3 regions of the Streptomyces sp. NPDC048349 genome follow, and region 1 is predicted to be linked to each of the others. Evidence: riboswitches for the same ligand, from Rfam matches in the RefSeq annotation. Region 1 holds a riboswitch; each other region holds the start of a gene.
The links. A riboswitch is a leader RNA that binds a small molecule or an ion and turns the genes downstream of it on or off. The one in region 1 is predicted to bind thiamine pyrophosphate.

Region 1 (3,248 bases):
GCTCGTTCCGCTCGGGCAGGAGCGCAACCTGGGCGACTTCGAGGAGAACCTCGACGAAGCGCTCGGCAAGATCCTCGCCGAATCCCGGCAGAACGAGCAGAACGCGGGCTGACCAGGCACCACGTTCAGCGCTTGCGCCGACGGCCCCGGCCACTGCGGACCGGCCCCGAGCCCGCTCCGCCGTCCGGGGTCCCCGGCCGGTCGGCCGAGACGACCAGCGCGGCCAGCGCCGTCGTCACGGGCACCGAGGCCACGAGACCGATCGAGCCCACGAGGGTCCGTACGATCTCCTCCGCCACCAGCTCGCTGTTCGCCACCGCACCCATGCTGCTGTTCGCGATCGAGAACAGCAGGAGCAGGGGGAGGGCGGCGCCCGCGTACGCCAGCACCAGGGTGTTGACCACCGACGCGATGTGGTCGCGACCGATGCGGATGGCCGCCCGGTACAGGGCGCGCGGCCCCATCGAGGGGTCGGCCTGGTGGAGTTCCCAGACCGCCGAGGTCTGGGTGACCGTCACGTCGTCGAGTACGCCCAGCGATCCGATGATCACGCCCGCGAGCAGCAAACCGCTCATGTCGATGTCCGGGTAGAGCCCGTGGATCAAGCCCGTGTTGTCGTCGGTGTTGCCGCTGAGGAACGCCCAGCCGATGAACAGCGAGCCCAGCAGCCCGATCAACAGCAGTGAGACGAGTGTGCCGAGGACGGCGACCGAGGTGCGGGCGGTCAGCCCGTGGCACATGTAGAGGGCGATCAGCATGATGGCGCTCGCCCCGATGACGGCGACGAGCAGCGGATTCGACCCTTGCAGGATGGCCGGGAGGATGAAGAGGGTCAGCACGCCGAAGCTGACGACCAGCGCGATCAGCGCGAACAGCCCGCGCATCCGGCCGACCACGACGACCGCGACGGCGAAGATGCCCGCCAGCAGTGCCATGGGGAACTTGCGGTTCACGTCGATCACCGAGTACTGGAGGTCCCGCGGGGCGTCCGGTGCGTAGGCGACCACCACCTCCTGGCCGTCCGTCAACTGTCGTGGTGCGCCCGGCTGGACGATCTCGATGAAGGTGCGGCCCTGGTCCGGCCCGGTGCCGACCTTCACGGTGGCCTTCTTGCACGCGCCGGTCTGCGCGGCCTGGGCCTCGCGGCCCTCGGGAGTGGAGGTGTCGCCGGTGGGCGGGACCTGCGAGGCGTTCACCGATTTGCAGTCGACGTTCTCGAGCGAGACGACCGTGCCCTGCTGGGTCTGCCGGTCGAAGCCGACGCCCGTGCGCTCGTGCGCGGGGGCGCCGCCCGGCCAGAGCACCGCCATGCCGATGAAGACGGCGGCGGCGAAGGGGATCAACACGGCCGCGATGACCTTGCGCAGGTGCTTCGAGACCGGCGCCGCCGGCCCGTGGCCGTGGCTGTGGCCATGACCGGCGGCATGGCCGGAACCCGAGTGCCCGGCGCCTGCGTGTGAGTGGCCCGTGTGGTCACTGCGGCCAGTGGGATCCGTGGGCTCGGTGGGGGGCTGCGGCGAGGTCGTCACTGGCAGATCATCGCAAGAGATGAGGGGGCCCACTGTTCAGCACGCCCTAGATGACGCTAGCGTGGGGGCACCTTTGCACAACGCGGGAGCTCGGAGCACCGGGCTGAGAGGGCGCTGATCACCGTACGAGCATCACGGATGCGTACGGGAAGAGGCTGCGTCGACCGCCGAACCTGTTACCGGGTAATGCCGGCGTAGGGAGATAGGTCTCATGACCATTCAGGACGCACGCACGCCTGCCGTCAGCCAGGACAACGACGGTCAGACCGAGCGCCAGCCGGGCTGGCACAAGGGCTACGTGGGGGGCTCCCGCCCCGACATCCGGGTGCCGGTCCGCCAGGTCCACCTCACCAACGGCAAGGACGTGACGCTCTACGACACGTCCGGGCCGTACACCGACCCCCAGATCGAGACCGACGTGCGCCGAGGTCTCGCACCGCTGCGCGAGAACTGGATCATCGGCCGCGGGGACACCGAGGAGTACGCGGGACGCCCCGTGCGCCCCGAGGACGACGGCATCAAGCACACCTCGCCCCGGGGCGGGCTCAAGAACCTCGACGCCGTTTTCCCGGGCCGCCCCCGCCAGCCCCGCCGGGGCCGTGGCGGCGCCGCCGTCACGCAGCTCGCGTACGCCCGCCGGGGCGAGATCACCCCGGAGATGGAGTACGTCGCGATCCGCGAGAACGTCTCCCCCGAGGTCGTCCGCGAGGAGATCGCCGCAGGTCGTGCGGTGCTTCCGGCGAACGTGAACCACCCCGAGATCGAGCCGATGATCATCGGTAAGCGATTCCTGGTGAAGGTCAACGCCAACATCGGCAACTCCGCGGTCACCTCCTCCATCGAGGAAGAGGTCGACAAGATGACCTGGGCGACCAAGTGGGGTGCCGACACGGTCATGGACCTCTCGACGGGCCGCAACATCCACACCACGCGCGAGTGGGTGCTGCGCAACTCCCCCGTCCCGATCGGCACCGTCCCGCTCTACCAGGCGCTGGAGAAGGTCGACGGCCGTGCCGAGGACCTGACCTGGGAGATCTACAAGGACACGGTCATCGAGCAGGCCGAGCAGGGCGTCGACTACATGACGGTCCACGCTGGCGTGCTGCTGCCCTACGTGCCGCTGACGGCCCGCCGCAAGACCGGCATCGTCTCGCGCGGCGGATCGATCATGGCCGCGTGGTGCCTGGCGCACCACAAGGAGAACTTCCTCTACACGAACTTCGAGGAGCTCTGCGAGATCCTCGCGACGTACGACGTCACGTACTCGCTGGGCGACGGCCTGCGCCCCGGCTCCATCGCGGACGCCAACGACGCGGCGCAGTTCGCGGAGCTGAAGACGCTGGGCGAGCTCAACACGATCGCCAAGCGCCACAACGTCCAGACGATGATCGAGGGCCCGGGCCACGTCCCGATGCACAAGATCAAGGAGAACATCGACCTCCAGCAGGAGATCTGCGAGGAGGCGCCGTTCTACACGCTCGGCCCGCTGACCACGGACGTCGCGCCCGCGTACGACCACATCACCTCGGGCATCGGCGCCGCGATGATCGCCTGGTGGGGCACCGCGATGCTCTGCTACGTCACGCCCAAGGAGCACCTGGGCCTGCCCAACCGCGACGACGTCAAGACCGGCGTCATCACGTACAAGATCGCCGCGCACGCCGCGGACCTGGCGAAGGGGCACCCCGGAGCCCAGGAGTGGGACGACGCGCTGTCGGA
Region 2 (3,248 bases), on a different contig from region 1:
CAGCTGGCCCTCCTTGACCATCTGGCGGACCCGGGTCACCTCGATGTCGAGCATCTCCGCGATGTCGGGGAGGTAGAGCCATGAGGGGACAAGGGAATCGATCTTTGCGTCAATCTCGGTCACGGGGACAAGCCTGCCACCTCGGATCGGCCGCCGGTACCGGAGCGAGCCGTCCGGGTCGCGGAGCCGGTCGCCCGCGGCTGCGCGGTCAGGCCGGTGCCGACTTCAGCGCGGTCCCGGGGTCGCGGACCTTGGCGGGGTCGACGGGCACCCCCGTCTCGATCAGGCGGCGGCCCTGCGCCAAGTCGCGGGGCCGGCCGACGGCCAGGACCGCCACCAGGGCGCCGTCCGCCAGCCAGCACACCGACCAGGCCGGATCCGCCGGGTCGCCCCGCCACAGCAGGGTGTCGGCCCCGCCGTGGTGACCGGCGTACTGGACGAAGCGTCCGAACTGCTCGGACCAGAAGTACGGGACCGGGTCGTAGGCCTCGACCGGCTCCCCGGCCAGGATGTTCGCGGCGACCGTCCGCGGCCCCTGGAGCGCGTTGTCCCAGTGGTGCACCAGCAGCCGGGTGCCGTAGCGGGCCGAGGGGAAGGAGGCGCAGTCGCCGACCGCGTACACCCCGGGCAGCGAGGTCCGCAGGTGGGCGTCGGCGGTGACCGAGCCGTCCGCGCCGAGCTCCACGCCGGTCCCGGCCAGCCACCCGGTGGCGGGGCGGGCGCCGATGCCCACGACCACCGCGCCCGCCGGCAGGGTGCGCCCGTCCGCGAGCAGCACCCGGCCCTCCTCGACCCCGGCGACCTTCGCTCCGGTGATCAGCTCGGCGCCCGCCTGCCCGTACCAGCCGGCCATCGGCTCGGCCACCTCGGCGGGCAGCGCGCCCGCCAGGACCCGGTCCGCGGCCTCGACCACGGTCACCTCGCAGCCCGCCTCCCGGGCGGCGGTGGCGAACTCCGCGCCGATCCAGCCGGCGCCGACGACCACGACCGACGGCGCGGCCGCCAGCACGGGGCGCAGCCGCGCCGCGTCGTCCAGGGTGCGCAGCAGGTGCACGCCCTGGACCCCGTCGGTTCCCGGCAGGGTCAGCGGCTGCGCACCGGTGGCCAGGACGAGGACCTCGTAGGGGACCGGCCCCGCCTCGGTGTCCAGCTCGCGTGCGGCGGCCCGCAGCCCTGTGACCTCCACGCCGAGCCGCAGGGCGATGCCCAGCCCTTCGAAGTCCACGTCGAAGGCCGAGTCCTCGGCCTTGCCGAGCAGGACCGCCTTGGACAGCGGGGGCCGGTCGTAGGGCTGGTGGGGCTCGGCGCCCAGGAGGGTCAGGGGCCCGGTGAATCCGCGCTCGCGCAGGGCGACCGCGGTCTGCACACCGGCCATTCCGGCGCCCACGATGACGACGCCGCTCTCAGTCTGTTCCGTCTGCTCGTTCACCTGGACACCCTATTCACCTGACGGGCCGTCAGGAATAGGCGCCCCTTACCCGCCGTCCACGGCGGGGTTAGTCTGGCCACCGTACCTATCGCGGGAGTCCGGGCGCACCGGGCTGAGAGGGAGGCTGGACGGCCTCCGACCGTACGAACCTGATCCGGGTCATGCCGGCGAAGGGAGGGGCTGGACGCCCATGCACTCATCTCGAAAGGGATCCGACGTCCTCGTCATCGGGGGCGGGATCATCGGGCTCGTCACCGCCTGGCGGGCCGCCCGGCGGGGCCTGCGCACCGTACTGGCCGACCCGGCCCCCGGCGGCGGGGCCGCCCAGGTCGCGGCCGGGATGCTCGCCCCCGTCACGGAGCTGCACTACGGCGAGGAGGCCCTGCTGGGCCTCGGCCTGGCCTCCGCCGCCCGGTATCCGGAGTTCGCCGCCGAGCTCGCCGAGGCGAGCGGCGGTCTGGACATCGGCTACCGCGCCTGCGGCACCCTCGCCGTCGCCCTGGACGCCGACGACCGGCTCCACCTGCGCGAGCTGCACGCCCTCCAGCGCCGCTGCGGCCTGGACTCCGAATGGCTCACGGGCCGTGAATGCCGCCGCCTGGAGCCGATGCTGGCCCCGGGCGTGCGCGGCGGGCTGCGCGTGGACGGCGACCACCAGGTCGACCCGCGCCGGCTCGCCGCGGCCCTGCTGGCCGCCTGCGAGCGCGCCGGGGTGGGCGTCCACCGGGCGGGCGCGGAGCGGCTGCTGGTCGCCGGGGACCGGGCGGCCGGCGCCCTGCTCGACGACGGCACGCAGCTGCGGGCGGACCAGGTGGTGCTGGCTGCGGGCTCGCTCAGCGGCCGGCTGGCCGGCGTACCGCCGGAGGTGGCGGCCCCCGTACGGCCGGTGAAGGGGCAGGTGCTGCGCCTGTCGGTGCCGCCCGCCTACGCGCCGTTCCTGTCGCGGACCGTGCGGGCGGTCGTGCGCGGCAGCCACGTCTACCTCGTGCCGCGCGAGAGCGGCGAACTGGTCATCGGCGCCACCAGCGAGGAACTCGGCTGGGACACCACGGTCACGGCGGGCGGGGTCTACGAACTCCTGCGCGACGCCCATGAACTGGTGCCCGGCATCACCGAACTCCCGCTGGTGGAGACCCGGGCGGGACTGCGCCCCGGTTCCCCCGACAACGCCCCGCTGCTCGGCCCGACCGACCTGCCGGGCCTGCACCTGGCCACCGGGCACTACCGCAACGGGGTGCTGCTGACCCCGCTCACCGGCGAGGTGATGGCCGATCTGCTGACCACCGGCGAACTGCCGCCGATCGCCCGCCCCTTCACCCCCCGCCGGTTCTCCGTCGCACGTCAGGAGTCGTACGCATGACCATCTCCGTCAACGGCGAGCCGCGCGAGATCGCGGCCGGCACCACGCTCGACGCGGTGGTCGCCACCCTGACCGCGGCGCCCTCCGGGGTCGCCGCCGCACTCAACGAGACCGTGGTCCCCCGCGGGCAGTGGCCGGCCACGCCGGTGGGCGACGGCGACCGGGTCGAGATCCTCACCGCGGTCCAGGGAGGCTGAGCGAAATGGCGGACGACCTCTTCACGCTCGGCGGCCGGACCTTCTCCTCCCGCCTGATCATGGGTACGGGCGGGGCGCCGAGCCTGGACGTACTGGAACGGGCCCTGGTGGCCTCCGGCACCGAACTCACGACGGTGGCGATGCGGCGGCTGGACCCGACGGTCCAGGGCTCCGTCCTCTCCGTGCTTGCGAAGCTCGGCATCGCGGTGCTCCCGAACACGGCCGGCTGCTTCACGGCGGGCGAGGCCGTGCTGACGGCGCG
Region 3 (3,248 bases), on a different contig from region 1:
GCAGGTCCAGGAGCTGCGCGGTCTGCCGGTAGACCTCCACCTCCAGGGTGGAGTAGGAGGGGCCGCCCAGGATCAGTACGACGCCGAAGGAGCTGAAGGTGAACAGGAACACCATCAGCGCGGCGGCGGCCACGGCCGGGGCCAGCGCGGGCAGCGTGACCCGCCGCCAGGCGGCGAACCGCCCGGCGCCCAGGACCCGGGCGGCCTCCTCCTGGCGCGGGTCGAGCTGGGCCCACAGGCCGCCGACCGTGCGGACGACGACGGCGTAGTTGAAGAAGACGTGCGCGAGGAGGATCGCCCAGACGGTGGTGTCGAGGCGGACGCCCACCCGTTCGTCGAGCAGTCCGCCCCGGCCGACCAGCGCGAGGAAGGCGGTGCCGACCACCACGGTCGGCAGCACGAAGGGCACGGTCACCAGGGCCCGCAGGAGCTGCTTGCCGGGGAACTCGAAGCGAGCGAAGACGTACGCGCCGGGGAGCGCGATCAGCAGCGTGAGTGCGGTGGAGGCGAGCGCCTGCCAGGTGGTGAACCACAGCACGCCGGCGATGTCGGGCCGGGCGAGCACCTCGCCGATGCGGCCGAACTGCCAGCCGGCGTCGGTCTTGAGACCGCGTCCGACGATCGCGGCCACGGGGTAGGCGAAGAACAGTCCGAAGAAGGCGAGGGGTACGGCCATCAGCGCGAGCCGCACGGCCGTGGCCCGCCCGCCCTCGCGGGGGCCGGGAACCGGCGCGGCGCCCCCCGGCGCCGCGCCCGCTCCCCGGGTACCGCTTACTTCACGACGAGCGAGGTCCATGCCTTGACCCACTGCTCACGGTTCTTGGCGATGGTCTCGGGAGCCACGTTCTCGGGCTTCTCGACCACCACACCGTGCTTGGTGAACAGCTCCGGCAGGGAAGCGCCCTTCGTCACCGGGTTCACGAACATCTGCAGCGGCATGTCCTCCTGGAACTTCTTGCCGATCAGGAAGTCCACGAGGGCCTTGCCGCCCTCCTCGTTCTTCGCGCCCTTCAGCAGTCCCGCGAACTCGACCTGCCGGAAGCAGGTGCCGGTGGCGACACCGGTCGGGGCCTCGGCCGGCTGCGGCTCGGCGTACAGCACCTCGACCGGCGGGCTGGAGGCGTAGGAGACGACCAGCGGGCGGTCGCCCTTGGCCTTCTTGCCGCCCGCCGAGCCGGAGAAGCGCTCGTTGTAGGCCTGCTCCCAGCCGTCGACGACCTCGACGCCGTTCGCCTTCAGCTTGCTCCAGTAGTCCTTCCAGCCCTCGTCGCCGTACTTGCCGACGGTGGCGAGCAGGAATCCCAGGCCGGGGGAGGAAGTCGCGGCGTTCTCGGTGACCAGCAGGTTCTTGTACTCCGGCTTGACCAGGTCGTCCAGCGTCTGCGGAGGGGCGATCTTCTTGTCGGCGAAGTAGGCCTTGTCGTAGTTGACGCAGATGTCGCCGGAGTCGATCGGGGTGACCCGGTGCTCCTTGTCGAGCTGGAACTCCGGCTTGACCTCGCCCAGGCCCTTGGCCTCGTACGGGGTGAAGATCCCGTTGTCGAGGGCGCGCGAGAGCAGGGTGTTGTCCACACCGAAGAAGACGTCGCCGCGCGGGGAGCCCTTGGTGAGGATCTCCTGGTTGAGCGCCGCGCCCGCGTCCCCGGACTTCAGCACCTTGACGGTGTAGCCGCTCTGCTGCTCGAACTCCTTGAGGACCGTGTCGGTCACGTTGAAGGAGTCGTGGGAGACGAGCGTGACGGTCTTGGACTTCGGAGCGTCGCTCGCGCCGGCGGGCTTGTCCTTGGCGTCGCCGCCGCCGCAGGCGCTGAGCGTGGTGACGCCGAGGGCGGCCGCGAGCGCGGCGCCCGCGATCTTCTGGGTGGTGCTCACTGGTGATTCCTCCTGGGATGACCAGGAGAAGACGCGGCCCTGCCCGGCGCTCTGTGGGAGCGGACGCCGGGCAGGGCGCAACAGCATGAGTGGTGACCGAACTTCCTACCCCGAATGACCGGGGCGAGGTTCAGAGGGTCTGCGGATGACGGATACCGCACTCTCAGCGCTGTGGCGCTCCCCTGTCGGAATATGAAATTGGTTCGGCCACAGGGTACCGCGTGGCCGAATACGGATGCCGCGAGGCGGAATCTAGCGCTCCGAGGCCGCGAGCTGGCCGCACGCGCCGTCGATCTCCTGGCCGCGGGTGTCGCGTACGGTCACGGGGACGCCGTGCCGGGCGATGGCCTCCACGAAGGCCCGCTCGTCCTCGGGCCGCGAGGCGGTCCACTTGGAGCCCGGCGTCGGGTTCAGCGGGATCAGGTTGACGTGGACGCGCTTGCCCTTGAGCAGCCTGCCCAGCAGGTCGCCGCGCCAGGCCTGATCGTTGATGTCGCGGATCAGGGCGTACTCGATGGAGATCCGGCGGCCGGACTTCTCGGCGTACTCCCAGGCCGCGTCGAGCACCTCGCGGACGTTCCAGCGGGTGTTCACGGGGACCAGGGTGTCGCGCAGCTCGTCGTCGGGCGCGTGCAGCGAGACCGCGAGGCGGCACTTGAAGCCCTCGTCGGCGAAGCGCAGCATGGCCGGGACCAGGCCGACGGTGGAGACGGTGATGCCGCGCTGCGACAGGCCCAGGCCGTCCGGCTCGGGGTCGGTGAGGCGGCGGATGGCGCCGACCACGCGGTTGTAGTTGGCCAGCGGCTCGCCCATGCCCATGAAGACGATGTTCGACAGGCGGGCCGGTCCGCCGGGGACCTCGCCGTCGCGCAGCGCGCGCATGCCGTCGACGATCTGGTGCACGATCTCGGCGGTGGACAGGTTGCGGTCCAGGCCGGCCTGGCCGGTGGCGCAGAACGGGCAGTTCATGCCGCAGCCGGCCTGCGAGGAGATGCACATGGTGACCCGGTCGGGGTAGCGCATCAGCACGGACTCGACGAGCGTGCCGTCGTGCAGCTTCCACAGGGTCTTGCGGGTGGTGTCGTCGTCGCAGCTGATGTGCCGCACGACGTTCATCAGCTCCGGCAGCAGCTCCTGGTGGAGCTTCTCGCGCGAGGCCGCCGGGATGTCGGTCCACTCGGCCGGGTCGTGGGCGTAGCGGGCGAAGTAGTGCTGGGAGAGCTGCTTGGCCCGGAACGGCTTCTCGCCGATCGCGGCGACCGCCTCACGGCGCTCCTCGGGAGTGAGGTCGGCGAGGTGCCGGGGCGGCTTCTTGGCTCCGCGCGGGGCGACGAAGGTGAGCTCTCCCGGAACAGGGCGGGCCATGGCAGGTACTC

Region 2: another riboswitch for thiamine pyrophosphate. It lies ahead of thiO (glycine oxidase ThiO); the one in region 1 lies ahead of thiC (phosphomethylpyrimidine synthase ThiC).
Region 3: another riboswitch for thiamine pyrophosphate. It lies ahead of AB0D44_RS30720 (thiamine ABC transporter substrate-binding protein); the one in region 1 lies ahead of thiC (phosphomethylpyrimidine synthase ThiC).

What each region holds. Positions count from the first base shown of each region.
Region 1 is NZ_JBEZLA010000001.1:144,459-147,706, reverse strand. It holds gene AB0D44_RS00730 (SsgA family sporulation/cell division regulator) at 1-112, shown strand, start outside; gene AB0D44_RS00725 (YibE/F family protein) at 126-1,562, opposite strand; TPP riboswitch at 1,602-1,747, shown strand; gene thiC (phosphomethylpyrimidine synthase ThiC) at 1,741-3,248, shown strand, end outside.
Region 2 is NZ_JBEZLA010000024.1:2,777-6,024, reverse strand. It holds gene AB0D44_RS15535 (Rv2175c family DNA-binding protein) at 1-123, opposite strand, end outside; gene AB0D44_RS15530 (FAD-dependent oxidoreductase) at 209-1,375, opposite strand; TPP riboswitch at 1,510-1,622, shown strand; gene thiO (glycine oxidase ThiO) at 1,620-2,789, shown strand; gene thiS (sulfur carrier protein ThiS) at 2,786-2,986, shown strand; gene AB0D44_RS15515 (thiazole synthase) at 2,992-3,248, shown strand, end outside.
Region 3 is NZ_JBEZLA010000080.1:18,479-21,726, reverse strand. It holds gene AB0D44_RS30725 (iron ABC transporter permease) at 1-676, opposite strand, end outside; gene AB0D44_RS30720 (thiamine ABC transporter substrate-binding protein) at 772-1,872, opposite strand; TPP riboswitch at 1,957-2,066, opposite strand; gene rlmN (23S rRNA (adenine(2503)-C(2))-methyltransferase RlmN) at 2,125-3,237, opposite strand.